DNA from 4 places in the Sphingobium aquiterrae genome. Region 2 is predicted to be linked to each of the others. Evidence: predicted binding sites of a transcription regulator. Region 2 holds the regulator's gene; each other region holds the start of a gene.
The links. Region 2 encodes LexA, which represses DNA repair genes until DNA is damaged. Its sites were predicted from a motif close to GTTCCNCNCTTGTTCT; they were not measured.
Positions count from the first base shown of each region.

Region 1 (7,403 bases), on a different contig from region 2:
GTAGGCGGCCCCGACCGCGCCTAGTCGCGATCATCCGAGCCCTTGGCGAGAACCGCAAAGCCGTCGGCGATCAGTTCCACCGTGTAGCGCTTGCCCTCGGCAGTGTCGTAAGAGTTCTGCCGGACGCGGCCCGTGATATGCACCAGGTCGCCCTTCTGAGCCTTCGCGGCGCGCTCGATCAGCTTGCCGAACAGAGTCACCTCGTTCCAGTGGGTATCCGTCACCCATTCGCCATTGTCCTGGCGGTTGTAGTTGGCGGCGACGTTCACCTTCGTCACCTTGTCATGCTCCGTGATCTTGCCGACGCGGCCGATGATCCGAAATTCAGCGATGTTCTGCATGGTCCTGTCCTTTCGATCGATCAGGCTCATTCCTGATGGGAATTGAAAGGGAGTGCAGTCGCCGCGATCAAGCGAAAAAACGGAGGGTCCGCGCAGCGGAAACCGTAGGCGCAGCCGGTTATTTGCTTGATCGTAGAAGGCGGCCAGCGCCCATTTTCCCATCGATTCAGGAAGAGCCGATCGAAGGGGCAGACGTGAATGTCGCGCGGGGGATCTCGGCGCCGTGGCTCAGTCGTGGCGCGGCAAAGGGATGGTCGACCAGTTCGACACGGCCGCGGGGGAAGGGAAGGGGGAACGCCGATGAAGAGGGCATTCGATCCAGATCGCGCGCTCTTTGGCTTGAAGACCTGGCGCTACGGCCGCGCTCAAGGTGAAAAAACAGCTCAACCAAGCACGAACGTGGCCATTTGAGCGCTACAGAAGCCGCATGCTCCCCTCGGGAGCACCGCGACGCGGAGCGGCGCGTCCGACGGATCGGTTAAGTGTTGTCATTGCGATTTGGCGCATCGGGTTGGGTTAGAGCATCCTCGCCGTCAGGCGTTAGAGCGTTGGCCGGCTAGGCCAACTCCATCTGTCCCTAGATTATATGAATCTAGGAGCGGTTGACCATTTTTTTGAGACTCTTGTTTCTCGATCGCGATGGCAAGGCTGTCCAACACGCGCCGCAAGCCTTCGTCCTCGATGTCCTCGGCAACCATCTGGCGAGGGGTGCGCCAGAGCCGCATGGTTTCGATCTCTTCGATGCGATCGACCTCACGCTGCACCACGTCATCGGGCAGCGGCACGGGCCGAAGAAAGCGCGGAAGGAACCGTGCGAGCCGGTTGGGGAAGCTCATGCGATAGACGTTCGACGTCTGCGCGTTGCGCGCCTTGGGGCGGTCGGCGGGTGGATCGATCGGAACGCATCGCCGCTGCTTCTCGATCAACCCCATCTTGGCGAGGATCGACAGGCCGCGCCCGACACTCGCGCGAGACAGGCCGCTCGCGGCCTCGATCCATTCCCAGGTTGGGAAAACCTTGCCGGCGCAGGTTCGGGCAAGCGTCGTAAGCTGCTCGAACACGCGGATCGCCGCTGGCGTTATCAGCGTGACGAGCCGTTCGTCCTCGGAGAGCTGGCGACCCTCGGCGCGCGCGAGCCGCCGCACGGCGTTCTTGCGCTTCAGCAGCTCCACGGCCTTCTTATAGAGCCGGTCGGTTTCGCCCTTCGCGTAGCTGTAGAAAAAGTCATCCTCGAACGTGCCGGCACGCCGGCTGTTCGGATGCACATGCGCGCGCGTCGGGTTTGGTGCGCCCGATCGCGATCTCGGCCGCGCGCGCTCAATGCGGTCGAGCGCCATGAAGCTCGCCTGCGCGAGTGAAACTGCTCCCATCGTCCGTCCCCTTCATCGGGGCCGGGACCAGGCAAAACTTGGGCGTGGCGCGAAGCGCGCTCCCTTGAACCGAAGCTCAGGAACGGGTATGAGGGGGGTGTCTTATGTCCCGATCGATGCCGCCAAGCATCGCTCATCACATTCCAGGGTGCCCGGCCTCGTGCCGGGCATTCGTTTATGTGGTCACGGCCGCTCCCTAATTCGTCGTCCGCCAGTTGCGCACGACATCGGTATTTTTTGCCGGAAGCGACGCGCCAGCGAAACAACTACAATTCGTGCTTTCGCGGACTAATGCAGGAAAAAGTTCGTGCTATCGCGGACCCGGGTCATGCGCGTTCGTGCTTTCGCGGACCTGACTTCGTGCTTTCGGGGACCGGCACTCGTGCTTTCGCGGACCAAACAAGGCCGCGATGAAGAATCGATTCGCAGCGCGCGCTTAGGCGGACATCAACGCCGGCTTCGGCGTAATTGTCACAGTCGTTGCGGTGGTATTCCGGCCTTTGCCCGCAACTGTCGCACTGGATGCAGTATCGCCCATGATGATGTGAAAGTCGGGGATGGCATTTGCGTCGGTAATGCCCTTCATTACGTGCCGGAAGTGCTTCAAGGAATTTTGGTAGCCGAGTTGAAGCCGCAAATCGTCCAGCCCGACTTGGACTGCACCACCCTTGCAGGTCGAAAGCGCGACCTCATAAAGCCGGCGCTCGACAGGTCCGAGCTGGAAATAGGAGGGCGAATATTCCAGCACGCGACGATCGCGCAGGATCGCACGGTAAAGCCAGTCGCACAGGCGAACCTTGACGCCCTTCAATCGCTTATCGCCGTTTTTGCTCTTGGTGTAGTGGAGCTGCGCTTCCGACAGCCAAGAGAAGAAGCCAGCTTGGCCCTCGCCACCCGCTTCGATGTTGGTCTTGATCTGCGTGCCCTGGAGTCGTTCCAGCGCATCGGACAGTCGCGAGTAGGAGCGCGCCGAGCCGTTGACGCCGGTCACGCGGAAAAGATCGTGAGCGGTAAAATAGAAGTCTTGGGCAACAGCCTCGCCGGCATCAAGTTTGGAGACCAGCAAGCTCGCTATATAGAGCAATACTTCCTTGTCGTAGATGGTAGCGACCCCGCGAGGGCCGGGACCGATCTCGATCGACACCGCGTCGGTCTTGTAGATCAGCGAACGCTTCCACGCCGTCTTGGACAAAGCGAAAAACGGATACGCCATCAACGACTGCTCGCCGCGGACCTCGGTCAGCAATGGGCTGTCGAGAATGAACAGGTCGCCTTGGCTCAGGTCACGCTCGGTCATGCCGCAATTTCCCGGGTCCGCGAAAGCACGAACGGCGGGGAAGGATGGTCCGCGAAAGCACGAAACGGACCGTCGTCCCCACGGAAGGCAGAGGGCAGAGTCAGCGATCGGTGCCAATCTTCGTGCTTTCGCGGACCGACGTGGTGACAGGCAGTGTCGGCAGTAACTCGTCTCGCAAACGATCGATTTTGAAGCGGCACCATATGAGAATGTGTAGCAGCCGCGCAGCGCGTATCAAAACACTTTCTCGATTGCGCCGTGTCGTGATAGGCGCGGAAGATGAGTTTTGAGAACGATTCATGCTGATCGGCTATGCGCGCGTCTCGACGCCCGAACAGGATCTGACGCCCCAGCTCGACGCGCTGCGCGAAGCGGGGTGCGAGCGGACCTTCACCGACAAAGCGAGCGGCGCCAAGGCGGACCGCGCCGGTCTTGCCGAAGCTCTGTCGCATGCACGTGCCGGAGACGTGCTGGTGGTATGGAAGCTCGATCGTCTCGGCCGAACGATGAAGGGGCTGATCGATCTGGCGGCGGACCTTGCTGATCGCGGCATCGGCTTCCGTTCGCTCACGGACGGCATCGACACTGGCGGCACTGCCGGCAAGCTCGTCTTTCACATCATGGCCGCAATGGCCGAAATGGAACGCGACCTCATCCGCGAGCGCACGACGGCCGCCTTGATCGTGGCGCGGCGCGAGGGAAGGGTAGGCGGCCGAAAGACGGTGATGACGCCCAAGCGGCTCGAGGCGGCCCGCAAGCTCTTGGCCTCGGGGATGACGGTGCGCGAGATCGCGCCGACGATCGGCGTCTCGGTGCCAACCCTCTACCGCCATTTCCCGGCGCCGGTGCAGGAAGCTATCAGCGCGGAAGGGGAAGGCCCTGGCGCGTGAACGTCTGGCTATTCACCGGCGCAGACGGGTTATCCGCTCTGACGATCGACGGGGAGGGGGCAAACCTCCCCGCCGAGCTGGGGCCGTGGACCAAGGTTCGGGCGATCGAATTGCACAATGATGGCCCCGACGAACAAGAGGCTATCGCCCTTATCGGCGAACATGGATTTTGCTGTTTCAACTAGGCCGCGATCTGATCCCATTCCCGCCATGATCCTTGCCTAACAATTATGCCATGACGATCATTCGGCACGCTATCTTCCCCGATGATATAGCGATGGTGCTAAGCATCTGGCGCGAGTTTATAGACAACTCGCCTGTCAATCTCGACTATCAGAACAATGATGCTGAGTTCGCCAGCCTACCCGGCAAGTATGCAGCGCCCAATGGGTGCGTGTTGCTCGCGGACCGCGCGGGCGATGTCGAGGGCTGCATCGCAATGCGCCAGGTTACTGCCGAAATATGCGAAATGAAGCGATTGTATGTTCGCCCCCAAGCACGCGGAAGTCACTTGGGTCGCGAGCTAGTAGAACGACTGATCGCCGAGGCTCGTGCCGTTGGCTACCGGGAAATGCGGCTCGACGTGCAGGCAAAGTCCGTCCCCGCTCGCAAACTGTATGAAAAAATCGGCTTCGTCGCGGCCGAGCCGATCTCATTCAATCCGGTGTCTGGAGCATCCTTCTTAGGTCTTCACCTATAACAACCCCTCGGCTTGGGTAGCCTGATTGGGCACCCGGCTTCGCTGTGCGGAATCTAAATGCGCGGCCGCGCCTCCGGTCCGCATCGATGCGCCGAATGGTGGATATGCTGTGTTCCCTTTCCGTTCCTTTGGGCGTTACAAGGGGGCGAAGGGAATCACCATGCTGCCACTGATGCAGCCGGTGCCGATCGCCGAGGTGCCGAAGGGGATTCTTCTACGCATCGTCGGCGCTGCGGGCGCCGGCTTTCCAAGCCCCGCCCAAGATTGGCAGGACGATGCGATAAGCCTGATCGAGCTGCTGCGTCTCGATCGAGCGGCGAGCTTCGTGTTCCGGATCAGCGGTAGCAGCATGATCGAGGCCGGAATCTACGATAACGACGTCGTAGTAGTCGATCGCGACACGCGCCCTGCAGAAGGGCATATCGTGATCGCGATCGTCGATGGCGGCTTCGTCTGCCGCCAGCTCGTCCAGCGCCGGGGCGCTCCGTTCCTCGAGGCGCGCAACAGTCAGCAATGCTATGAGCCGACCTCGGCCGAAGGCGTGGAAATATGGGGCGTCGTGCGGACCGGCGTTCGCGACTACCGGCGGTAGGCGGCATGTCCTGGGCGATCGTCGACGTTGCCAACTTCTATGTCAGCGCGGAGCGTCTGTTCGATCCGAGTCTGCGGGGCGTGCCGGTCATCGTCCTGTCGAACAACGACGGGTGTGCGGTTGCGAGGAGCGAGGAAGCGAAGGCACTCCACGTCCGTATGGGCGAGCCGGTTTTCAAGATTCGGGACCGGATCAAGCGCCACGGCATCCAGCTCCGATCGAGCAATTATGAGCTGTATGCGGATCTCAACCGCCGCTTCAATGCCGTCATCGCCGATCATTCCGACATGGTGGAAGTCTACTCGATCGACGAAAGTTTCTTCCGCTTGCCGGTGCTGCCGAGTGGCCTCGGCAACGTCGCGGCCGCGCACGCGGTCCGCGAGGATATAGCCCGATCGGTCGGCCTCCCGACCCGGATCGGCCTGGGTCCGACCCGCACACTGTCGAAAGTTGCGAATGCTTTGGCAAAGGCGACGGAGAAGGTGTGGGGAGGGGTGGTCGACCTTCACGACGTCGAGCTACGCCGGCGTCTGTTCGACCATTGGCCGGTCGGGGAAGTATGGGGCATCGGGGGCGCGCTGGAAGCGCGCCTTCGGCCCCTCGGCGTAAGGACAACGGCGGACCTGGCTGCGCTGCCGCCTGCGGTGGCGCGCGACGTGGGAACGGTGGTGCTGGAACGGCTTGTGCGCGAGCTGGGCGGCGTCGAGTGCGCCGACTTCAAGGTGGCGCCCGAACCGCTCAAGGCGACCGCGGTGACGCGCCAGTTCGGCGAGCCCGTCACCGATCTTGCCGAGCTGCGCGAGGCCATGGCGCGGCGCGCGGCGCGCGCGACCGATAAGATACGAGCGCAAGGGCTCGCCGCAAGCCGGCTGATCGCCTTCGCACATGGTTCGCGCTATCGGCCGAATCCGCCTTCGGCATCGCGATCGGCGCGGCTCTCTCCTCCGACCAACGACCCTCGCGTCATCGTCGGGATCGCGGGAAGGATGATGGAGGCGATGTTTCAGCCGGGGGGCGTCTATACCAAGTGCGGCGTGCTGCTGGAGGATCTAGCGCCGGAAGGGGAAGGGCAAGCGGACCTGTTCGCTGCCGCTGATCCCAAGGCACCCGCGCTGCTCGCCGCAATGGATAGCCTTAACACCCGCTTTGGTCGAAACACTATCGTGCTGGCCGCGCAAGGGTGTGGTGCGCGGTCGTTCGACACCAAGCGATCACAGAAGAGTCCGGCATGGACGACGCGGATCGGAGACATTCCGATTGCGCGCTAATGTCGCAATCGCGCGCGGTGAGTAGTGAATCGATCCGATCTGACTTCTTTTAAACCGGTTGCCGTTCACTGAGCGACGTCACTACGTAGAACTACGATGGAGGTTCGGCGTGGAAAACGTATCAGCTCTGTCGCTGATGCAAACGGCATTGGCGATCTATGATCGAAATGACGAGGGGGCGACAATCGCCGCCTGTCATCTTCAAGCCGCGATCGACGCGGCGACCGGGGCGAAACCCCTCAAACCCGGCGACGAGATCGATCCTGAGCTGTTGGCGGCGTTTGATGCCCGCATTGGGCGCGGAGGGAAACGCCCTCGCTAGTCGCCGTCAGCGGGTCTCGGCGGCGTCGGTTCGCCACGCGCCGCCTGTTCGCGGTGCGCAGCGTAGCGGCCAGCAAGGTCCAGATGGATCGCCTTAATCGCCGGGTCGGTTGCGGCGGCGGCCAAGTCAAGTTCCTGCTGCGCCCTGCGGGCATAATAAGTTTCGTCGTCGTCTTCCGCCAAAGTCGGTCCTCGTGGTTGGTCGTTGATCTATACCATATCCGCGTCAAATGGTTGAGATAGATCGGCAACGCATCGACGTGGCCTGTCAGCGACCTCGATCTTTGTCGCGCGGGGCCGGCGCTGGCGCAGGCCCTGCGCGACCGATTTCAGCGTCCAGCGTGCCACCCGACTTGATCCGATCGGCGACAAGCTGCCGCGTCGACTCCCCGATCGTGCCAACCATGCGCGCGCTGTCACCCCGTTCGCGAGCCGTCTGCATGGCGGCATCGACGATGGCCTGGGCGGGCGCAAGGCGAGGGTCCGCGTTATTCTTTTCCGCGCTGTTCTTCAGGAACAGCTCGGCAAGGCGCTCTTGCCCGGGTGCGGCGCCGGGGGGCAGGATCGGTCGCTCCAGCGCGCGGACCGCGCGCTGAAGCTGCGCCGTCTGCTGGCCGTTGATCT
Region 1 is NZ_JBANFL010000027.1:11,881-19,283, reverse strand. It holds gene WFP78_RS23490 (YlcI/YnfO family protein) at 1-24, shown strand, start outside; gene WFP78_RS20970 (single-stranded DNA-binding protein) at 21-341, opposite strand; gene WFP78_RS20965 (RNA replicase) at 875-1,678, opposite strand; gene WFP78_RS20960 (replication initiator protein A) at 2,148-3,008, opposite strand; gene WFP78_RS20955 (recombinase family protein) at 3,308-3,898, shown strand; gene WFP78_RS20950 (hypothetical protein) at 3,895-4,083, shown strand; gene WFP78_RS20945 (GNAT family N-acetyltransferase) at 4,134-4,598, shown strand; gene WFP78_RS20940 (LexA family protein) at 4,759-5,190, shown strand; gene WFP78_RS20935 (Y-family DNA polymerase) at 5,148-6,458, shown strand; gene WFP78_RS20930 (hypothetical protein) at 6,568-6,780, shown strand; gene WFP78_RS20925 (hypothetical protein) at 6,777-6,962, opposite strand; gene WFP78_RS20920 (Fic/DOC family protein) at 7,048-7,403, opposite strand, start outside.
Region 1: WFP78_RS20940 (LexA family protein) is a predicted target of LexA. The motif match lies at 4,710-4,725, and genes of this name have one in related genera.

Region 2 (7,403 bases):
AGCTTCACCTGGAACCTCGTCCATTATCTGATGGAACTGGGGGCAGAGGTCGAGGTGGTCCGCAACGACGCCATGTCGGCGGGACAGGCCATGTCTTCGGGCGCGCAGGCATTCCTGCTCTCCCCCGGCCCCTGCACCCCCAATGAAGCGGGGATCAGCCTGGATCTGGTCGCCGCCTGCGCCGAGGCGGGCAAGCCGTTGCTGGGCGTGTGCCTGGGCCATCAGGCGATCGGCCAGCATTTCGGTGGCAAGGTGGTGCGCGGCGGGCTGATGCACGGCAAGACATCCCCCGTCCGCCATGACGGCACCGGCCTGTTCAGGGGCATCCCCTCCCCCTTCATCGCGACGCGCTATCATTCGCTGATCGTGGAGGATATTCCGGACTGCCTGATCGTCAACGCGACCAGCGACGACGGATCGGTCATGGCCTTCCGCCATGCGACCCTGCCGATCCATTCGGTACAGTTCCACCCGGAAAGCATCGCCACCGAACATGGGCATGAGATGCTGGCCAATTTCATGACGCTGGCCGGCATGAAGGTGCGCGAACGCGCCTGACGTGAGCGGGCGATAGGGGCGACCGATAACCGCCCTGCCTCTCAACTCGCCTTCCCCCCTCGACTCGGGCGGCCTGCTGTGGCTAAGGCCGCGCCATGGCTCTTCTTCCCGACCCGTCCCGACCGCTCGATGCGGACGAAGCCGCGGCAGCCTTTGCGGCATTGCTCGACGGCACCCCGTCCGATGAGGAGATCGCCGCCTTCCTGATCGCCATGAGCGAGCGTGGGGAGACCGCGACGGAGATCGCCGCCGCCGCGCGGGCCATGCGCGCGCGGATGATCGCCATTGCCGCCCCGCCCGGCGCCATCGACGTTTGCGGCACCGGCGGCGACGGGCACCATACGCTGAACGTGTCCACCGCCGTCAGCCTGGTGGTTGCCGCCTGCGACGTGCCGGTCGCCAAGCATGGCAACCGCGCGGCATCGTCCAGGGCGGGCGCGGCCGATACGCTGGAGGCGCTGGGCCTCGACCTCACAAAGGCGGCGGCGCGCGCCGAGCGCAGCCTTGCCGATATCGGCATCTGCTTCCTCTTCGCGCAGGATCACCATCCGGCGCTGAAACGGCTCGGCCCCATCCGCAGGGCGATCGGCCGTCGCACCATCTTCAACCTGATGGGGCCGCTCGCCAATCCCGCCGGGGTCCGCCGGCAACTGATCGGCATCGCCCGCCCGGCCTATGTGCCCATTTACGCGGAGGCATTGTGCGAACTGGGCGTCGACCGGGCGATGGTCGTTTCGGGGGACGAGGGGCTGGACGAACTGTCGCTCGCGGGCGGCAATGACATTGCGGACGTGACCGCCGACGGCATCGTGGCGATGCGTCGCTGGTCCGCCGTCGATGCGGGCCTGCCGACCCACCCGCTGGACGCCATTCGCGGCGGCGACCCCGCGCATAATGCCGCGGCTCTGCGCGCGCTGCTGCTCGGCGAACCGGGCGCCTATCGGGATGCGGTGATTTTCAATGCCGCCGCCGCCCTTGTCGTCGCCGGGGCCGCGCACGATCTGCGTGAAGGCGCGGAGGATGCCGCCGAAGCCATCGACAAGGGCCTTGCCAACGCGCTGCTCAATTGCTGGATTGCCTATCAATGACCAACAAGCTGACCGAAATCTGTGCCTTCAAGCGCGAGGACGTGGTGCGCCGCAAGGCCGCGACCACCGTCGCGTCCCTCCATGCCCGCGCATCCGAACAGAGCATGCCCCGCGGCTTCCGCATGGCGCTGGATGCGGCCGCGCGCTCGGGCTACGGCCTGATCGCGGAGATCAAGAAGGCAAGCCCTTCCAAAGGATTGATCCGCCCGGACTTCGATCCGCCGGCCCATGCCGTTGCCTATCAGGCGGCGGGCGCGGCCTGCCTATCGGTGCTGACCGACATGCCCTATTTCCAGGGGCATGACGATTATCTGATGGCGGCGCGTTCCGCCTGCGCCCTGCCGGTACTGCGCAAGGATTTCATGGTCGATCCCTGGCAGGTGCTGGAATCGCGGGCCATCGGCGCCGACGCCATCCTCATCATCGTCGCCGCGCTGGACGACGGGCAGATGGCCGAAATCGAGGATGCCGCGCTCGGCCTCGGCATGGATGTCCTGGTCGAGGTGCATGATGCGCAGGAACTGGAACGCGCGCTCAAGCTGCGCTCGCGCCTGATCGGCGTCAACAACCGCGACCTGCGCGACTTCACGGTCGATTTCGCCCGCACCTACGAACTGGTCGGCCATGCGCCGCAGGGCTGCACCTTCGTCGCCGAAAGCGGCCTTGGCTCCCATGCCGATCTGGATGCGATGGCCCGGCATGGCGTGCGCTGCTTCCTGGTGGGCGAGGCGCTGATGCGGCAACCCGATGTGGAGGCCGCGACCCGACTGTTGCTGACCGGCGCATGAGTAAACTCACCCATCTCGACGCGGACGGGGCGGCCCGCATGGTCGATGTGTCGGCCAAGGCGACCACGGTGCGGGAAGCGACCGCCACCGGCCGCATCGAGATGAGCGCCGAGGCCACCAGCGCCATCGCCCAGGGACTTGTGCAGAAAGGCGATGTGCTGGCCGTCGCGCGAGTGGCCGGTATCATGGCGGCCAAGCAGACCGCGACCCTGATCCCGCTGTGCCATCCCCTGCCGCTGAGCGGCGTCACCGTGGACTTCACGCTGGACGGCACGGGCGTCGCTGTTTGCGCGACTGCCCGCACGGCCGCGCAGACCGGCGTGGAGATGGAGGCGATGACGGCCGTGTCCGTCGCGCTGCTCACCATTTACGACATGGCCAAGGCATTGGACAAGGCCATGGTGATCGGCGGCGTGCGCCTGATCGCGAAGTCGGGCGGAAAATCCGGCGACTGGCGCGCGCCGGCATGATGGACGGGACGGCCATGCCATGGGCCTGATGCCGGTCGCGCAGGCGCAGGCCCGCCTCCTTTCGCTGGCCGCGCCGCTGCCCGCCGAAGAGATGCCGCTCGGCGACTGCATCGGCCGCTGGCTGTCGCAGGATGTCCTTGCCCGCCGGGACCAGCCCTGGGCCGATCTTTCGGCGATGGACGGCTATGCGGTGCGCGCGGCCGACTTGCCGGGGCCATGGCGCATGATCGGCCAGAGCGCCGCGGGCGGCGCCCTGCCTCCCCCCATCGGTGCTGGCGAAGCGGTGCGCATCTTCACCGGCGCGCCGCTGCCGCCGGGTGGCGATTGCATCGTCGTGCAGGAAGATGTCGCCCGCGCCGGCGATGTCGTGACACTGACCGGCGAAGGACCGGCGACGGCCGGCAAGCATGTCCGCCCCAAAGGGTCCGATTTTCGCGAAGGGCAGCCCCTGCTCGCCGCCGGCGATGCGCTCACCCCCGCCACGCTCTCGCTGGCCGTGCTGGCGGGCCATGGCACATTGCCCGTGCGGCGGCGGCCCCGTGTCGCGCTGATATCCACAGGCGACGAGCTGGTGCCACCCGGCGCGCCCGTGCCGGCGGGCAAGCTGCCCTCTTCCAATGCCGTGATGCTGCGCGCCATGCTCGCCGCGCTCCCGTGCGATGTCGAGGATCTGGGCATCGTGCGCGACGATCTGCCGGCGCTGACCGCCGCCTTTGCCGCCGCAAGCCGCGCCGATGTCGTCGTGACCACGGGCGGCGCGTCGGTTGGCGATCACGACCTTGTTCGCCCCGCCTTCGAAGCGGCCGGCGGCACGCTGGATTTCTGGCGGATCGCGATGCGGCCGGGCAAGCCGCTGATCGCCGGCACAAATGGTCCCTGCATCTTCCTGGGCCTGCCGGGCAATCCGGTTTCCGCCTTCGTCACGGGCACCTTGTTCCTGATGCCGCTGCTCCGCCATCTGTCGGGCTGCGCGCAGCCGCTGCCCTTGTCGCGCACGGCTCGATTGGGCGAAGACATGCCGCCGGTGACGGTGCGCGACGATTATGTGCGCGGCCGCAGCGACGGCGACCGGGTATGGCCGCTGCCGGTGCAGGACAGCGCGGCGACGCGGATGCTGGCGATGGCCGATTGCCTGATCCTGCGCCCGGCCAACGGGTGGCCGGCCCCCGCCGGAGAGCCGGTGACGATCATCCCCATCCGCTGATGCGACCACAAGAAAAGGGGCCGCGAAGGCGACCCCTTTCCCTTGTGCGAAGGCGCTTCAATGCTGCTGGCCGCGGCCGGGCGCCTTGTCCTGCCGACGCTCGTCGCCCATCTGGCCCTGCTTGCCTTCCTGTTCCTGCTGGCGATTGCGATCGGCGCTGCCCTGCTGGCCCCGGCGCTGCTCCTTGCCCGGATTCTGTTTCTGCTGGTTCGCCATGTCACTCTCCTCATCTGTCCTCTCTTGCGGGGACGGTGGAAAAACCGGAAGCGGGTCGCTTCGTTCCCCCAAAAGCGACGAACCGCTGAACGCTTGACTTGCCCCCTTGTGTTTCCTAAGTGTTCCCCATCCGTTCCAATGATGGTGATAAACATGCTCACGGCCAAGCAACAGGAACTGCTCAGTTTCATCCACCGCCGGCTGGAGGAAGACGGCGTGTCGCCTTCGTTCGAAGAGATGAAGGAGGCGCTCGATCTTCGCTCCAAATCGGGCATTCATCGCCTGATCAGCGCGCTGGAGGAACGCGGCTTCATCCGGCGCCTGCCCAACCGCGCGCGCGCGCTGGAGGTGGTCAAGCTTCCGGACGCGCTGGATCGCGCGCACAAGGCGCCTGCCATTCCGTCCATCGCGCCTGCCGCGCCGCGCATTCCGATGGCCGCCAACGATGTGGTCGAAATCCCCCTGCATGGCCGGATCGCCGCGGGCATGCCGATCGAGGCGATGGAGGGGCAGAACATGCTCTCCGTCCCCGCCGCGCTGCTGGGCGCGGGCGACCATTATGCGCTGGAAGTCTCCGGCGATTCCATGATGGAGGCCGGCATCCTGGACGGCGACTTCGCGCTGATCCAGCGGACGGATGTGGCGCGCGACGGGCAGATCGTCGTCGCACTGATCGACGACAGCGAAGCGACGCTCAAATATTTCCGCCGCCAGGGGCAGCAGGTCCGGCTCGATCCGGCCAATGGCGCTTATGAGCCGCAGATTTACGACGCCCGTCAGGTCCGCATCCAGGGCAAGCTAGCGGGATTGCTGCGCCGCTATAACTAGGGGATCATGGGCAAAAGTGGGAACCGGTTTTGCGCAAAAGGCGATGCGACAACAAGACTGAGCGCACGCGCCCTGCGTCAGATGTAACGCAGCGCGGCTCTGGAACCGATATCGACATTGCCCCAGTGCGGGCCTGCAAAGCGTTGAAACGAGGCATGGGCCTCGTTTCAAGCTCTGTGCGCCGGTGCTCGAAAATCACCCTTTTGCCCTGCGGTCGTCTGCGACGACGGCTCCATCCGAGTTGAAGGGCGGTTGTTCCTGAGCGGATATGGGCCGCTCACCGGTGCCCGGTGCCGGCGAGGGTTCGCCTTTCCTGAACCGTTTCAATGCCCGGGCGCGACAGTTGTGGAGACGGGCCCCGAAGACGGGATGTTCCCGGGCGATCTGGCGCGCTTACGATAGAAAGGCCGCGCGATCCATGGGTGCGCGTCGCCCTGCTGCCTGACGGTGCTCACCCTGCCCTGACGCAGGAACAGCGCCACGCCGCCGCTGCGTGACAGCGCCCAGCGGTCCAGCTTCAGCCAGCCGGGGCGGCAGGCGCGCGGAAGCCCGCGATCGCTGACGACGATGTCCGCCATGGCACAGGCGCGGATCAGCGCGCCGGCATCGACATGGGTCGCGCTGCGCGTGGCGAGCAGGCGCCAGCCCCGCCCCGCGCCGTCCTTCACCGTCACGGCGCACAGGTCCGGGTTGCAACGCGCCCGGTCGAGCGTGGCGAGCGCCTGCATTTCCCCTTCCTCCCCCGCCGCTTCGCTCAGCGTATCGCGGACATAGTCGCCCGCCCGGTCGCGCAGCGTCGCCATGCCGCCCGGCGTGCGGATCGCAAGATGGCGGCCGTCGCCTGTCACCAGGATATCGGGCGCCGGGGCGAATGCCATCAGCAGCGCGCCCATCAAGGCCGGCGCCAACCCAAGCCATCGCAGCCGGCCGCGCCAGAGCAGGCACCAGAGCAGCCCCGCCATCGTCACGGCGAAAACCCAGCCGGGAAAAGGCGCCGCCAGCGCGACCGCCCCCGGCAAGGCGGCGACCATATGGGCGATGGCCAGCAACAGCGACAACGCCTTGCCCACGATCCACCATGCCGGCGCGCCCAGCCCCGCCACATCCAGCAGCAGGGCTATCGCCTCGAACGGCATGACGACGAAGGTGGTGAGCGGAATGGCGACAAGATTGGCCAGCGACCCCAGCATGCCCGCCCTGTGAAAATGGAACAGCGCGATCGGCGCCAGCACCAGTTCCACGGCCGCGCCCGTCAGCAGCAGGCCAAGGATATTCCGCCCGAACTTGCGTATCCAGCCTTCGTCACGCGCCATCGTCAGCGCGCGGAACCAGCGCATTTCGGACAAGGCAATGATGGCGGTCACGGCCGCAAAGCTCATCTGGAAGCTGGGGCCGACAAGCGCATCGGGCCAGAAGATCAGGACGAATATGGCACCCGCCGCGACAAGCCGCAGCGTGATCGCCTCCCGCCCCAATGCCAGCGCCCCGAGCACCAGCAGCGCGGCCACGCATGATCGCACCGTGGGCACCTCCGCGCCCGTCAACAGCGTATAGCCGATGCCCGCCAGCGCGCCCGCCCCCGCCGAGATCAGCATCAGCGGCGCATGCAACGCCAGTCGCGGCGGCAGCGCCAGCAGCCGGAAGACGATGAAGATCGCCGCGCCGACCAGCGCCGTCACATGCAGGCCGCTGATCGACAGCAGATGCGCCAGGCCGCTGCGCCGCATGGCATCGGCATCCGCCTCGCTGATCGCGCCCTGATCGCCCGTGGCCAGCGCAGTGGCGATGCCCCCCTCGCCACCCGACAGCCGGGTGCGGATATGCTCGGACAGGCGCTGCCTGACCGGCGCGACGGTGGAGGCCGCCGGGCGCTCCACCAGCACCGGCGGCACCGCCCGCCCCGTCGCCCCGATCCCCATGAAATAGGCGCGCGCCGCAAAATCATAGGCGCCCGGCACCGCCGGAGGCGCAGGCGGCATCAGCCGCGCCCGCACCCGTATCACCGCCCCCGCGCCAATATCGGCCGGCGCATCGTTGTCCATCAGGTTCAGCCGGATGCGCCGCGGCAGATCGGGACGATCGCGCGGGGCCAGGATCAGGCGCGCCATGCCCTGTGCCGGCACCGGCGCGACGCCGATCACCTCCCCGCGCACCTCGGTGAACATCGCGCGCGCAAGGGGCGGCTCGCCCACCCATATCGCCTTGCCCCAGACCAGCAGGCAGCCAAGGCCGGCGAGCAATCCGGCACGCA
Region 2 is NZ_JBANFL010000005.1:132,902-140,304, forward strand. It holds gene WFP78_RS07115 (anthranilate synthase component II) at 1-558, shown strand, start outside; gene trpD (anthranilate phosphoribosyltransferase) at 654-1,646, shown strand; gene trpC (indole-3-glycerol phosphate synthase TrpC) at 1,643-2,434, shown strand; gene moaC (cyclic pyranopterin monophosphate synthase MoaC) at 2,431-2,904, shown strand; gene WFP78_RS07135 (molybdopterin molybdotransferase MoeA) at 2,924-4,108, shown strand; gene WFP78_RS07140 (hypothetical protein) at 4,166-4,324, opposite strand; gene lexA (transcriptional repressor LexA) at 4,478-5,152, shown strand; gene WFP78_RS07150 (ComEC/Rec2 family competence protein) at 5,476-7,403, opposite strand, start outside.

Region 3 (7,403 bases), on a different contig from region 2:
GCCACGGTCATGGTGGCGACGGCAGGACGCACGGCTCTGGGCGGGGAAGTGCCGTTCGCGCCGCCATCCACCAGCGCCTTGCGCGCGCCGCGAACGGTGAAGCCTTCGACATTCAGCAGATGGTTGATGCGTCGCGCAAGGTCGACATCGGCCGGCCGGTAATAGCGCCGGTTGCCCGATCGCTGGAGCGGCCGGAGCTGCGGAAAGCGGGTTTCCCAGTAACGCAGGATATGTTGGGGCAGCCCAAGTTCGTCGGCAAGCTCGCCGATCGTCAGGAATGCCCCCTCCGCCTTCTTCATGACAATGATGTTGCACTCATCCGGGCGCGCAGGTCAACCACGGCCACATGCCGAAACGGCGAGCCGAGTCCCATTTCCGGTTGCCCGTGTCAGGCGCGGGCCACGCGTTCCCGCATCGACTGGCTGGCGCGGAAGGTGAGCACGCGGCGCGGCTCGATCGGCACCTCTATCCCGGTCTTGGGATTGCGGCCGATACGCTGGGCCTTGTCACGCAGCACGAAAGTCCCGAAACTCGAGATCTTCACATTTTCGCCGCGCTCCAGCGCTTCGGTGATCCGTTCCAGGATCGACTCCACGATCGCGGCAGATTCAGCCCGTGACAATCCCACATTGCGATTGAGAGAGTCGGCGATATCCGCCCGCGTCAACGTTCCGTTACCCGACATTCAGCCCCCAAGAATACACCCGCCCCACATTTACCGCCAGGTGCCAGCAGCAAAGGAAAGGTTTGTGCCATTTGGCGTCGATTCGCAAGCGAATCACACGAAATCGGAGGTTTAGCCGGCCATTGTCCCAGAATCAGACGCGCAGAACACTCGCGCCCCAGGTGAAGCCGCCGCCCATCGCTTCCAGCACCACCAGGTCGCCGCGCTTGATCCGGCCATCGCGCGACGCGACGTCGAGCGCCAGCGGCACGGAGGCGGCGGAGGTGTTGGCGTGGCGATCCACCGTGACGACGACCTTCTCCGGCGGCAAGCCGAGCTTGCGCGCGGTCGCATCCAATATGCGGGCATTGGCCTGGTGCGGCACGACCCAGTCGACATCCTTGGGCTCCAGCCCGGCGGCGGCCAGCGTCTCCGTCATGACCGACGCCAGGTTGACGACGGCGTGGCGGAAGACTTCCTTGCCGCGCATGCGCACCTTGCCGACCGTGCCGGTGGTGGACGGGCCGCCATCGACATAGAGCAGTTCATTGTGGCGCCCATCGGCATGGAGGCGGCTGGCGAGGATGCCGCGCGCGCTGTGCGGATCGCTGTCCTCGCTGTCTTCCGCGCCCAGCAGGACGGCGCCGGCGCCGTCGCCGAAGAGCACGCAGGTCGCGCGATCTTCCCAGTCGAGGATGCGGCTGAAGGTTTCCGCGCCGATCACCAGCGCCTTGCTGGCGGCACCGCCCCGGATCATGTTGTCGGCGACCGTCAGCGCATAGAGGAAGCCCGAGCAGACGGCGGCCACGTCGAAGGCGACACCGTCGTTGATGCCCAGCGCCGCCTGCACCAGCGTCGCGCTGGCGGGAAAGGTCTGGTCCGGCGTGGCGGTAGCCAGCACGATCAGGTCGACTTCCGACGCATCGACGCCGGCGGAGGCCAGCGCGGCGCGGCATGCCGCCGTTGCGAGCGATGCCGTCGTCTCGCCTTCGCCGGCGATGTAGCGATTGCGGATGCCCGTGCGCTCCACGATCCATTCGTCGCTGGTGTCGACCCGCTCCGCCAGTTCGGCATTGGAAACGGCGCGCACAGGCAGGGCGGAGCCCGTGCCGAGCAGAACGGAACGACGAATCATTTTACAGGCTGCTCCGCGCTGATGGATCGCGCGGGCTTTGCCAACGCAGGGATATTGGCCATGTCGGCGGCGATCCGCCGGGTGATGTCTTCTTCCAGCAGCCGGGCGGCGACATGCACGGCATTGGCCACGCCCTTCGCATTGGCGCTGCCATGGCTTTTCACCACCACGCCGTTGAGGCCCAGGAAGACCGCGCCATTATGGTTGTTGGGATCGAGGTGGTGCTTCAGCAGGAACATCGCAGGCTTCGAGATGAGGAAGCCGATCTTCGAGCGGATCGAGCTGGTGAAGGCGTTGCGCAGCAGGTCGGTGACGAACCGCGCGGTGCCCTCCGCCGTCTTCAGCGCGATATTGCCGGCAAAGCCCTCCGTCACGACGACGTCGGCTTCGCCCGTGTTGATCTTGTCGCCTTCGGTGAAGCCGTCGAACTGCATCGGCAGTTCCGGCGCGGCACGCAGGATGGCGGCGGCGTCACGAATCTCGTCCGTGCCCTTCATCTCTTCGGTGCCGATGTTGAGCAGGCGGACGCGCGGCCGCTCAAGGTCCAGCGCGATGCGGGCATAGGCCGCGCCCATCACGGCGAACTGGACGAGATTACGCGAATCGCACTCAGTATTGGCGCCCAGGTCCAGCATGACGACATCATTGTCGCCCAGCGTCGGCAGCAGCGCGGCAAGCGCGGGGCGCTCGATGCCAGGCATGGTGCGCAGGGCGAGTTTCGCCATCGCCATCAGCGCGCCGGTATTGCCGGCGGACACGGCAGCGCCAGCCTCCCCGGCCTTCACCGCCTGGATGGCGCGGCTCATGGAGCTGGTCTTCTTGCGGATGGCGACGCTGGGCTTATCGGTCGCGGCGACGACCTCGTCCGTATGCACGACGTGCGAAGCCGCACGCAGATTGGGGTGGTTGTCCAGCGCAGCATTGATCTGCGCCGAATCGCCGAACAGCGTGAAGCGCAGCCCTTCATGCCGCCGACGTGCCAAGGCAACGCCAGCCAGCATGACACGCACGCCTTCATCGCCGCCCATCGCGTCGATTGCGATCCGCGGCTCCCTGCTCACCTGACCCCCCTCTCGGAGACGATTAGACGTGCTCAGGCCCCGACGGCAACGATCTCGCGGCCATTATAATGGCCGCAGGAGGGGCACAGATTGTGCGGACGCTTCAGTTCACCGCAGTTCGAGCATTCCTGGAATGCCTCGACCTTCAGCGAATCATGCGCGCGGCGCATGCCACGCTTGGACGGGGATGTTTTCCTCTTTGGGACAGCCATGTCGGCACCTGTTTCCGTATTGCAAAAATGTCAGAACGACAGGCCGAAACGCCAAAGGAGATGACGGCCAAAGGGCCGCAAATCCGTGCGGCCGGACAATCGCGAAGCCAAGCGCCTATAGCGTTTTTTGATTGAGGTGCAAGCTATTCCTTGCCGCCCGTGCCGGCCAGCGCCATTGTCGATACGCCATATTGCCGAAGCGCCATGCCGCCCGCGGACATGGACGGGGAGAGACATATATCATGCTGCTGCCGATCACACTGACTTTCGCTGCCGCCGCCGCGCTGTTCAACATCTGGCTTGGTATGCGGGTAAGCCGCCTGCGCATGCAGGAAAAGGTGCTGCACGGCGACGGCGGCAGCGCGCCGCTGATGCGGCGGATGCGGGCGCAGGCGAACTTCATCGAATATACGCCCTTCGTCCTCATCCTGTGCGGGCTCGTCGAAATGGCGCTGGGCAGCCAGGACTGGCTGTGGGGCATCGCGCTCGTCTACATCCTGGCGCGCGTGGCGCACGCCTTCGGCATGGACGCGGCCAAGCCCCATTGGGCGCGGGCGGGCGGCATCATGGTGACGATGCTGGTCATGCTCGCGCTGGCGATCGCCGCGCTCTATGCCAGCTACAGCGGCACCCGCGCCATCCCCGCTCCGCCTTCGCTGGCGGCGCGGGCCTGACGCCTTCCTTATCCGGCGGCACCCAGCGCGCGGTCCGACACGAAGGGGTTGGAGCGCCGCTCATGCGCGAAATTGCTCATCGGGCCGTGGCCGGGGACAAAGGCCGTCTCGCCCCCCAGCGGCCAGAGCTTGCCGGTGATCGCGTCGATCAGATCCTGGTGATTGCCGAGCGGGAAGTCGGTGCGGCCAATGGAGCCCTGGAACAGCACGTCGCCCACGATCGCGAGTTTCGAGGGCGCATGGTGGAAGACGACATGGCCGGGCGTGTGGCCGGGGCAATGGATGACGTCCAGCGTCAGATTGCCCACCGTCACGCTATCGCCATCGTGCAGCCAGCGATCAGGCTCGAAGGGCTTGCCGGTGATGCCATATTTGCGGCCGTCATCCTCCAGCCGCGCAATCCAGAAGCGGTCGGCTTCATGCGGCCCCTCGATCGGCACGCCCAGTTCCTTCGCCAGCGTGCCCGCTTCCCCGCAATGGTCGATATGGCCATGGGTGACGAGGATCTTCTCGATCTCCACGCCATGCTGGGCCGCCGCCGCCTTCAGCCGGGGCAGGTCGCCGCCCGGATCGACAAAGGCGCCCTTCCCCGTTTGCGTACACCAGAACAGGGTGCAGTTCTGCTGGAGCGGGGTGACGGGGATCAGCGTGGCGCGCAGCGGCGGCACGGGAGCATCGGGAGCGGCGGAATCGGTCATGCCCCGGATGTGGCGAAGCACAGGGCTGCACGCAAGCCCCGCACGCGGTTCCGCACGGGCTTCAGCGCAGGCGCCGCCCGGTCCAGATCACCCGGCCGAGCAGGACGATCTGCGCGGGGTCGACATCCGTCCAGCTTTGGAAATGCGGATTGTCGCTGAGGATGGAGAGCAATCCCTGCCCCGGCCCCGGCGCGATTCGCTTCACCATCAGCACATCCTGGAAACGCAGCACATAAATGCCGGCGCGCAGGCGGGAGGCGGCGTCGGCGCTGTCCACCATGATCTCGTCGCCGTCGCACAGCGTAGGGGCCATCGATTCGCCGTCGACGCGGATGATCGACAGCGATTCGCGGCGCACGCCCATGGCGCGCAGCCATGCCTCGTCAAAGCCCACCAGCCCCGTCACCTGCTCGCGATCGTCCAGCGAACCCGCGCCTGCCGATGCGCCCAGATCCATGCGCGGGATGGTGACGACCGCCGGCTGGCCGCGACCCCTGTTCTCGCCTTTGTTCTGGCCCTGCCCCGACGGCGTGGAAGCCCCTTTCCCCGGCGCGCCGAGCAGCACTTCGTCCACGCCGAAATAGACGGCCAGCGTGCGACGGTCCGCCTCGTCGAGCTTGCGGGGGGTGCCGCGCTTGATGAACTGCTGGATATAGGCCGGGTTGCGCCCGAGCAGCCGGGACAGGGCGCCATAATGGTCGCCGCGCGCCGCGATCAGCGCCGCCAGCGTCTCCCGCACCGAAAGATCGCCTTCCTTCATATTCTTCTCTGTAGCGTAGGAATTTTCCTAGACAAGTAGGAAAATTCTTATCACCCCTCTCCTTGGAACAAATAGCGAACAAAAAGTCGTTCGCTGCAGCTTCACTGGAAGGAGAACGGCATCCATGCACCTGCTTCGGACAATCGAGTGTAGCGCGAAAAAAATTAGCGAAAATAAATGCGCGAAAATAAATAGGCCGAAAGAGTGTAGCGCGCCCAAAAGTCGCGACATTAAGTACGCGACATTAAGTAGCCTTCAAGGCGTCTGAAGCGGCCCTTCACTGGCCCCGTTCACGTCCACTCCCGCCACCCCGTTCCATGCCCTGATGAGCTGCTCCAGCCTCACCGTGTTGGCGATACAGAGGCGGGCGTCGGCTGCTGAAATGATGGCTGCTTCACCGGGTCGCAAAGCCCCTTCGGGCATGTCGGAAATGATGGGCAGTTGCGCTGCTGCGCGACCACTGCCGGCGCCACCTCCACCCGCCTGTCTGATGCTGTCGTGCAGGCGGCGATCGACAGCATCAAGGGCAACAGCAAGATCATCCTGATAGTCACTTTTCACCTCCTCGATGCGCGCGGCAGTTTCCCGCGTCACGCGCTCATTGTTCAGTTGATCGGCGCGCGCGGCGGCGACGCGGGCGGCGCGGACAAGTCCCACAAACTTGCGCATCTCCTCCCGCTGAGACCGGAAGTCCGAGCGCCATTGAAGGGCAAGGACGTGCTCCCGATCCGCGCGATCGGTGGCCCGCCCGATCTGCCGGTGCTGGACAAACGCCACCATCAGCAGAACGATGGCCAGCGCCTGCCAGGGGTATCGCCGGATCAGGTCCAGGACATTGCCGACCAGGTCGCCGACGAGGCCAAGCACAAACTCCAGCATGAGCCCGAACGGGGGCAGGCTCACTTGACCAGCCCCCGGAGGCACACCGTCATCTCATAGGTGCGGCGGTCGATCAGGCCCTGGATCGGCTGCTTGTTCACGTTGATGAAGCCCGAGGTGACAACCTCTGTGCCGTCCTTGCGGAGCACCACGAAATAGGGGCCGATGGCAAGGCAGCCGCCGAGCAGGTCGCCGGCCCTGAACCGCGTGCTGGCCGTCGACCCGCTGAACTTGGGCGCGCCGATATTATAGGTCATGCTCCCGGCCGCGCGCAGCACCTGCGGATGCTGGCGCAGGCCGGGAGCGATCAGCAAAACATCTTCAACATGAGAAAGAGCCTGACGCTCAAGGCGCTCCTGACATTCGGCATCACTGTAGAATTTGCCGACCACCACATTCTGCGTATCGCCCATGCAGGCAGTCGGAATTTTGGCGATGTCGAGATAGCCGACGTTTCGCTTGCCTTCCCACCGGGTCAGGTCGCCCAGCAGCGCACCTGTCGCCGCAATCCCCATGATGCCCGCCAGTGCGGTGCCCGCCTTGATCTTGCTGCTTGCCATGGGTGACGGCGTGGCATGGCGATGGCGACATGCGCACCGTCCACCCGCGCACCCCCATCATACCCATTGGAGGATCGAGCCCGCCCAGCGCGTCTGCGCCGGGTCTTGCCGTTCATACGCCTGGAAGCGGGCGAAGAGACCATAGTGGATCGCCTCGTTCTGGCCGATCGTCAAGTCTGCGTCTTCCACGACGAGGACGGGCTTGCGCAGACCGCGATCCATCTTGATCGCCCATAGTCTTTGCAGTTCGGCATCGGAGAGATCGACAAAGCTCCAGTCGAACTGCGCCTTCGTCACACCCTCGCCAATGCCGAAACCGCCGCCGATCAGGTCTTGCCGGGCGCTCGTATCGATCGGTGTCCGTCCCCCGCCGAATTCGCGATACTTCTCGAAGGCAAGGCCCACCACCACGATGCCGGCGTAAAGCGCCTCGGCGTCGGATTGGGTCGTCGTGATGCGGAAATAGCGCGAAGCGACAGGCACGGGCAGGCGCACAAATGCGTGGTGGCGCGGCCCGATGCTGTCAGCGGCGCGCAGGCTGCCGGCATGGCGTTCGACCAGCCCTTCGCCGGGCGCAGTAGCGGTGCTGATGCTCCAGTGCGCCGCAGCGGTCGCATTGGTGAAGCCGAGAAAGATGCTGTCGACCAGCTGTTCTTGGCCAAGATCGATATCGATCGAGGCAACGCCAACGGCCGGCGCCAGCCACGCCTCGTTCGGGTCAGGTGTCAGCAGGTTGGCGCCGCCGGTGCCAGGGGCGGCC
Region 3 is NZ_JBANFL010000002.1:307,812-315,214, reverse strand. It holds gene WFP78_RS03795 (MerR family transcriptional regulator) at 1-299, opposite strand, end outside; gene WFP78_RS03790 (integration host factor subunit alpha) at 389-685, opposite strand; gene WFP78_RS03785 (beta-ketoacyl-ACP synthase III) at 819-1,799, opposite strand; gene plsX (phosphate acyltransferase PlsX) at 1,796-2,860, opposite strand; gene rpmF (50S ribosomal protein L32) at 2,893-3,072, opposite strand; gene WFP78_RS03770 (MAPEG family protein) at 3,315-3,746, shown strand; gene WFP78_RS03765 (MBL fold metallo-hydrolase) at 3,755-4,444, opposite strand; gene WFP78_RS03760 (S24 family peptidase) at 4,506-5,204, opposite strand; gene WFP78_RS03755 (hypothetical protein) at 5,460-6,107, opposite strand; gene WFP78_RS03750 (glycoside hydrolase family protein) at 6,104-6,643, opposite strand; gene WFP78_RS03745 (hypothetical protein) at 6,701-7,403, opposite strand, start outside.
Region 3: WFP78_RS03760 (S24 family peptidase) is a predicted target of LexA. The motif match lies at 5,269-5,284, and genes of this name have one in related genera.

Region 4 (7,403 bases), on a different contig from region 2:
GGTGTTCGAGGTGCGCGAGCATGACCTGACCGTCTTCCGCAACACCTTGAAAAAAGGGAAATATGACGGAGATCGCGACGCGTCATGAGGATCATTTCAGGCCAATGGCGCGGGCGCACCATCGCCTCGCCAAAGGGGGACAGCACGCGCCCCACGGCAGATCGCGTGCGCGAGGCATTGTTCTCCATGCTGACCAGTCGGCTGGGGAGCTTCGAAGGGCTCGCCATCGCCGACCTGTTCGCCGGATCGGGCGCGCTGGGCTTTGAAGCCCTGTCGCGCGGCGCGGCAAGCTGCATCTTCGTGGAGCAGGACAAGGCGGCGGCCGACACGCTGCGCGCCAACGCCGCGAAACTGGGCCTTGCGCGCCCCGATGTCCGCCAAAGCTCGGTATTGTCGCTCGGCACGGCCCCCGCGCCGCTCGACCTGATCCTGATGGACCCGCCCTATGCGACGGGCGCCGGCTCGGTCGCGCTCGACAAGCTGGCGCGCCTCGGCTGGACCGGGCCCGCCACCTGGGTCAGCATCGAAACCGGCCGGGGCGAGGATGTGGCGGTGAAGGGCTTTGTCGCCGATACCGTCCGCGACATCGGCAAGGCCCGCCTGCACATCCTGCGCGCGGAGTGATGGCCGCCGCCTGAAGCCAGGCAGCGGATTGGAGCTTTTTCCGTGATTTCCGAGTCGCCAGATGAGGCCATCTGGCTCGAAATCACGCTAGGCCGCCACGGCATAGGCTTCGGCTTCCTTGCCGATCAGCAGGTTGGCGAGGAACCAATAGGCCTCTCCCCAGGCCGCCAGCACGGCGTCGGTCGCGACCTCTTCGCCCAGCACATCGCGGATGGCGGGCAGCAGCGCTTCGCCCACCTTGGGATAATGCTCCGCCCGCACCCCGGTCTCGACATGGCGCGCGACCATGCGGGCGACCGCGCCGTCCAGCGCCTGCAGCCGATCGATATTCTGCGCATAGCCAAGGATCGCGGCGGCCAAGCGGCGGGGCTGTTCTCCACTTTCCTGCGCGGCCTGATCGAACAGAGCCTTGACCTGCGCATCCTCGAACAGCCGGGCATACATGCGCGTGGTGATCTCCACGCCATGCTTTTGCAGGGCCGGGCCGGTGGATTTGACGATGGCGATGGTTTCAGGGCTCAGATTCGCGGTCATGCTTGGCTCCTTTTAATGTGCATATGAAATACATCTATATGCGCCATCAGAAAGATGCAATTGTAATATATGTTTTGATGTTGAAGGTCCGGCAGGCTAGGATCGGGCGATGCGGCTGACCCTTCACACCGATTATGCTCTGCGCCTGTTGATCCACCTCGCGGCCAGCCCGGACGGGCGCGCCACGATCGCGGATGTGGCCGCCGGTCACGACCTGTCGCGCAATCACCTGATGAAGGTCGTCAACCAACTCGCGAGGGACGGATTCCTGGCGACGCAGCGCGGGCGCGGCGGCGGCTTCGCCCTTGCCAGACCGGCGGAAGAGATCATGCTCGGCACTGTCGTGCGCACGACCGAGCCGGATATGCGGCCCGCCGATTGCGCGGTCTGCGCCATCCGGAGCGCCTGTGGCCTGTCGGGCATTTTCAGCAAGGCGATGGCGGCATTCATGGCCGTGCTGGACGAACACAGCCTGGCCGATGCCGTGCGGGACAAGGCGGGGCTGGCGGCCCTGATCGCCGCCATGCCCCGCCCCGTGCCCGCAGAGGTCAGCGCTTGCGGCGCATCTTCCCCTTTGCTTCACCTGGGTTGATGCAACTGTCCTGCACCGTCCTGCTGCACAGGGGATAGTCGGCCCTGGCTTCGGGCGGCGGCGTGGCGTTGCCGCCGACCATGACGGGATTGGCCGCGCTGCCGACCGGCGCAGCCGGGCTTTTCGGCGCATTGGGATCGGCGGGAACCATAGCGGGCGCCGGCGGCACCTGCCCCTCGGGCACACCGGCATTGGGGTCGGCGGGCGGCGGCGGAGGCGGCGGCAACTGGCCCGACTGGGGCATTTGTTGCGCGCTCATGTCGTTGGGCGTGGCCGTCTGCGGGTCCGTCTGGGCAAAGGCGATTGCGGGCCATGCCAGAATCGCGATGCCAGAGAGAATTGCGGCTTTCATCAGGTTCTACTCCTTATCTTGTCACCCCCTGATGGAACCGCGCCAACGTGGCGGCACAGCCCTGCGTTCCGCCGCCGCCGTTCCGCCCGCGACCGGGCGTGCCTCCGCTGACGCCAACCGATCGGCGCCCACCAGCATCATCCCGGCCGGAACTATCCCGGAAAACGCGCGAACCTGGGCAAGGCGGGGAGCTTTTCCATCCAGTGCGCCGCTTCCGCCACCTGGATGCATGCGGTGGGCGGATAGGCATCGGGATCGTCCAGCGTCGCCGTCTGGATGTCGATCTTCCCCTGGAAGATCGCATCGCTGGTGTAGAACAGCCCCGTGCCGCATGTGCCGCAGAATGAGCGGGTCGCATGTTCGGACGAGCGATAGCGCACCGGATCGCCCGTGATGCGCACCTTGTCCGCGGGAAACAGCGCCCAGCCGACCATCGGCGCGCCCGCGCTCTTGCGGCAGTCGCTGCAATGGCACAGCGCGCTGTGCTCGGCTTCGCCCTCCACAGTGTAGCGGATGGCGCCGCAATGGCATCCTCCAGACGGCATGTCATATCCTCCCATGATCGATTCGCCTTTTGTTCTCATTACAGCAATTGCCGGGCAGACACCATCGCCCCACAGCATCGCCCTTGCCCCGGAGGCCAGCGTTCCCTAATTGTTCAACATCATGTCAGCTTCCGTCCCCCTGCCCGCGCCCTCGCCCGATGATCCGCCCTATCTGCAGGGGCTGAACAGCCCGCAGCGCGAGGCGGTGCTCACCACCGAGGGGCCGCTGCTGGTGCTGGCCGGCGCCGGCACGGGCAAGACGGCGGCGCTCACCGCCCGCCTTGCCCATCTGGTGGCGACCCGCCGGGCCTGGCCGTCGGAAATCCTGTGCGTCACCTTCACCAACAAGGCCGCACGCGAGATGAAGGAGCGGGTCGGCCGGATGATCGGCCCGGCGGTGGAGGGCATGCCGTGGCTGGGCACCTTCCACGCGATCGGCGCGAAGATGCTGCGCCGCCATGCCGAGCTGATCGGCCTGCAGAGCAATTTCACCATCCTCGACACCGACGACCAGCTGCGCGTGATGAAGCAGCTGATCCAAGCCGAGGGGATCGACGAGAAGCGCTGGCCCGCGCGCCAACTGGGCGGCCTGATCGACCGCTGGAAGAACCGGGGCATGAACCCCGAGGATGTCGATGCCGGCGAGAGCGAGCATTATGCCAATGGCAAGGGCAAACAGCTTTACGCCGCCTATCAGGCGCGGCTGCTGGCGCTCAACGCCTGCGATTTCGGCGACCTGCTGCTGCATGTGCTGACCCTGCTGCGCAAGGACCGCGAAGTCTTGGCGCATTACCAGCAGCGCTTCAAATATGTGATGGTGGACGAATATCAGGACACCAATTCCAGCCAGTATCTCTGGCTGCGCCTGCTCGCGCAAAGCCACAGGAATATCTGCTGCGTTGGGGATGACGACCAGTCGATCTACTCATGGCGCGGGGCGGAAGTCGCCAATATCCTGCGCTTCGAAAAGGATTTCCCCGGCGCGAAGATCGTGCGGCTGGAACAGAATTACCGCTCCACCCCGCATATCCTGGCCGCGGCCTCCGGCGTGATCGCCGAAAATGGCGGGCGGCTGGGCAAGACGCTGTGGACGCAGGAGAGCGAGGGCGAAAAGGTTCAGGTGCTGGGCGTGTGGGACGGGCCGGAGGAGGCCCGCCGCGTCGGCGACGAGATCGAGACGATCCAGCATCGCGGCGGCAGCCTGGACGATGTCGCCATCCTCGTGCGGGCGCAGCACCAGACCCGCGAGTTCGAAGACCGCTTCATCGCCATCGGCATGCCCTATCGCATCGTCGGCGGCTTCCGCTTCTACGAGCGGGCGGAAATCCGGGATGCGCTCGCCTATCTGCGCCTCGTCAACCAGCCCGCCGACGACCTTGCCTTCGAACGGATCGTCAACGTGCCCAAGCGCGGCCTTGGCGACAAGGCGGTGGAGAAGATCCATCGCCTCGCCCGTGCCGAGGGCACGCCGCTCACGCTGGCCGCCGCGCGCATCCTCGACAGCGACGAGCTGACCCCGCAGGCCCGCCGGGCGCTGGGCAATTTCGTCGCCGACCTTGCCCGCTGGCGCGACCGCGCGAAGGACCTGCCCCATGCGGAACTCGCCCGGCAGATCCTGGACGAAAGCGGCTATACCGCCGCGCTGCAGGCCGAACGCTCCACGGAAGCGACGGGGCGCCTTGAAAACCTCAACGAACTCGTCCGCGCCATGGAGGAATATGAGACGCTGGGCGCCTTCCTGGAGCATGTCTCCCTCGTCATGGACAATGAGGCGCAGCGGGACGAGCGCAAGGTCACGATCATGACCATCCACGCTGCCAAGGGGCTGGAATTCGACACCGTGTTCCTGGCCGGCTGGGAAGAAGGCATCTTCCCCTCGCAACGCGCGCTGGACGAAGGCGGCCTGTCCGCGCTGGAGGAGGAACGGCGGCTTGCCTATGTCGCCATCACCCGCGCGCGGCGGCGCTGCATCATCCTGCATGCCGCCAATCGCCGCATCTACGGCCAGTGGACCAGCTCCATCCCCAGCCGCTTCGTGGGCGAACTGCCCCCCGCCCATGTGGAAACGCAATCGAGCATGGCCGGCGGCGCCTCGCTCTGGCGCGCCAACTGGTCGGAACGCGCCGATCCCTTCGCCGATGTCGGGCGCGGCACCGGGCGCGGTCCGGGCTGGCAGCGCGCGCAGACATCCGGCCAGTTCGTCCGCGAACCCACCCGCATTGTCGAGGCGCGGCAATCCGCCGTCAGCCTGGGCAACAAGGGGCGCAGCGACCTGTCCATCGGCATGCGCGTCTTCCACCAGAAATTCGGCTATGGCGCGATTGCCGAGATCGAGGGCAACAAGCTGGAAATCGACTTCGAAACCGCCGGGCGCAAGCGCGTGATGGACAGTTTCGTGTCGCCGGGATGAAGGGAGAGGTCCCATGATCACCACCCGCCCGCTCACCCCCAATGCCGTCGAGATCATCGTCGACGGTGCCCTTGCCCGCGAGGATATCCCGCGCGTCATCGCTGATGTCGTTGCGGTGCTGGAGGGCACGGACCGGCTGGACATGATCGCCGATGTGCGCGGCGCGCCAGACCTCCATCTGTCGCTGTTCCTGGAGGAATTGAAGCATCTGCCCGCCCTGTTCCGCATCATGAAGGCGCTGGACCGGGTTGCCCTGATCGCGGATGAAAGCTGGATACGCACGGCGGCGAAGATCGAGAGCAAGCTGCTGCCCGGCATTGCCTATGAGGTGTTCACCCGCGCCGAAGAGGGCCATGCGCGCGACTGGGCCCTGCGCCGGACCGACATCGCGCATGCCTGAACATGGGCCTTGAACTGGGGCCTTGAACTGGGGCCTACAGGGGGCCGATAGAGACTTCCTCCGTCGTTAACCCGCGCACCCCCTATCGTCCCGCAGCGGCACAGCGAAAATAGGCATCTGGCTGTTTTCCCGGCTTTTTGGCAGGGAGGATGCGGTGAACAGGCACTGCGGGAATCAGGAACGGCGACAATGAAACTGACAGGTGGATTGGTGCTGGTGGCGGTCGCTGGCATAGCGACAGGGCTTGCCGCACGGGCGCCTTCCGACGTGCCCGGCGCGCCGCGGACGGCAGCCGTGGCAAAGCACGCCAAGGCGGCGACGCTCGCCAAAGCCGCGGCCCCCGCGCCGACCGCCGTCGCCGCCCGGCAGGACAATCCCCTGGTCATCAAGCGGGTGCTGACCATCACCGGCCCGTTCCGCCATGGCGACTGGCTGTGGGACGACAAGGGCGTGCCGGCCGGCCCGCTGGTCATCACGGTGGACCTCAAGGCGCAGACGCTCTCGGTCTTCCGTGGCGGCTATGAGATCGGCGCGGCCGTGATCGCCTATGGCGCGGACGAAATGCCGACGCCGCTGGGCGTCTTTCCCATCCTCCAGAAGGATGCCGATCACTGGTCCAGCCTCTATGACGCGCCGATGCCCTATACGCTGCGCCTCACCAATGACGGCGTCGCCATCCACGGCAGCCAGGTGGCGCGGGACAAGGCCACCCATGGTTGCATCGGCGTACCCACAGCCTTCGCCAAGCTTTTGTTTGCACAGGCGAAACTCGGCGACCGGGTGATCGTGACCAATGGCCGGATGATGGACCTTTCAGGCGTACGGACGACCGGCGCCTGAGGCGCGGCCTGCCTGCCCCTTGCCGGGGGAGCGATGCCGGGCATGGACCATGCCGGGCAAGGATGGATCGACATTCACAAAGAGGCAGGCTGGTTACAGCCAGGACCATCGTCATGCTGAACGTGTTTCAGCATCCATTCCTCCACATGCGTGATGGTTTCAGGAGGCGCGATGGATGCTGAAACACGTTCAGCATGACGAATTGGAATAAATATAGCCCAATCATTCAAGAGAGTTGAATGTCGATCCGTCCTAGGAGACATCTGGCCATCCCGGCGCGGCGGCGCTAGAGCAGCCACAGAAGGGCCAAACAGGCTCCATCGGGGGATGAGAGCCGAGGCGTCATCGACAGGACAGCCATGCCAGAACGCCCCGCCCTTTCCCATATCGTCCCCAATCCCCGCCCCCATAGCTGGCCGGAGGACCTTTATGCGATCGTCCTTGGCGCCTCGTTCATCGCGCTCGGGCTGACGTTGCTGCATCAGGCCGATCTGGTGACGGGCGGCATGGCGGGCGTGGCGCTGCTGCTGTCCTATTTCGTCCCGCTGTCGCCCGGTACGCTGTTCACGCTGGTCAACCTGCCCTTCTTCCTGCTGGCCTGGCGGTGGATGGGCCGCAGCTTCGCGATCAAGACCATCATCGCCAATGTCGCCATCACCCTGATGGCGGCGGGCATGCCGCATGTGATGGCGATCGGCTGGCTCAGCCCGCTTTATGCGGCCGTGTTCGGCGGCACCATCATCGGCTTTGGCATATTGGCGCTGGCGCGGCATGGCGCGGGCGTGGGCGGCATCGGCGTGGTGGCATTGGGCCTGCACCGCGCGCGCGGCTGGAATGCGGGGCGCACGCAGCTGATGGCCGATGCCGTCATCCTGGGGCTGTCCTTCCCGGTGCTGGAATTCAACCGTTTCGCTTTGTCCGCGGTCTCCGCGCTCGCGATCAGCCTGGTGCTGATCGTCAACCACCGCCCCGGCCGCTATGTCGGCTATTGAAGGCCCAAGCGAATATTCCCCGGGCGAGCGGTTGCGAACGTGCGACGGTCGGGACTAAAGACTGGCACACATGCCTCCCCAACCATCACGCCATCCGCTGCGCTTCGCCAATTT
Region 4 is NZ_JBANFL010000014.1:88,347-95,749, reverse strand. It holds gene WFP78_RS23455 (pseudouridine synthase) at 1-88, shown strand, start outside; gene rsmD (16S rRNA (guanine(966)-N(2))-methyltransferase RsmD) at 85-624, shown strand; gene WFP78_RS15705 (globin domain-containing protein) at 712-1,158, opposite strand; gene WFP78_RS15700 (Rrf2 family transcriptional regulator) at 1,268-1,750, shown strand; gene WFP78_RS15695 (Fe-S oxidoreductase) at 1,707-2,102, opposite strand; gene WFP78_RS15690 (GFA family protein) at 2,255-2,647, opposite strand; gene WFP78_RS15685 (ATP-dependent helicase) at 2,769-5,057, shown strand; gene WFP78_RS15680 (SpoIIAA family protein) at 5,071-5,457, shown strand; gene WFP78_RS15675 (L,D-transpeptidase family protein) at 5,647-6,297, shown strand; gene WFP78_RS15670 (YitT family protein) at 6,657-7,289, shown strand; gene WFP78_RS15665 (MFS transporter) at 7,360-7,403, shown strand, end outside.
Region 4: WFP78_RS15685 (ATP-dependent helicase) is a predicted target of LexA. The motif match lies at 2,748-2,763, and genes of this name have one in related genera.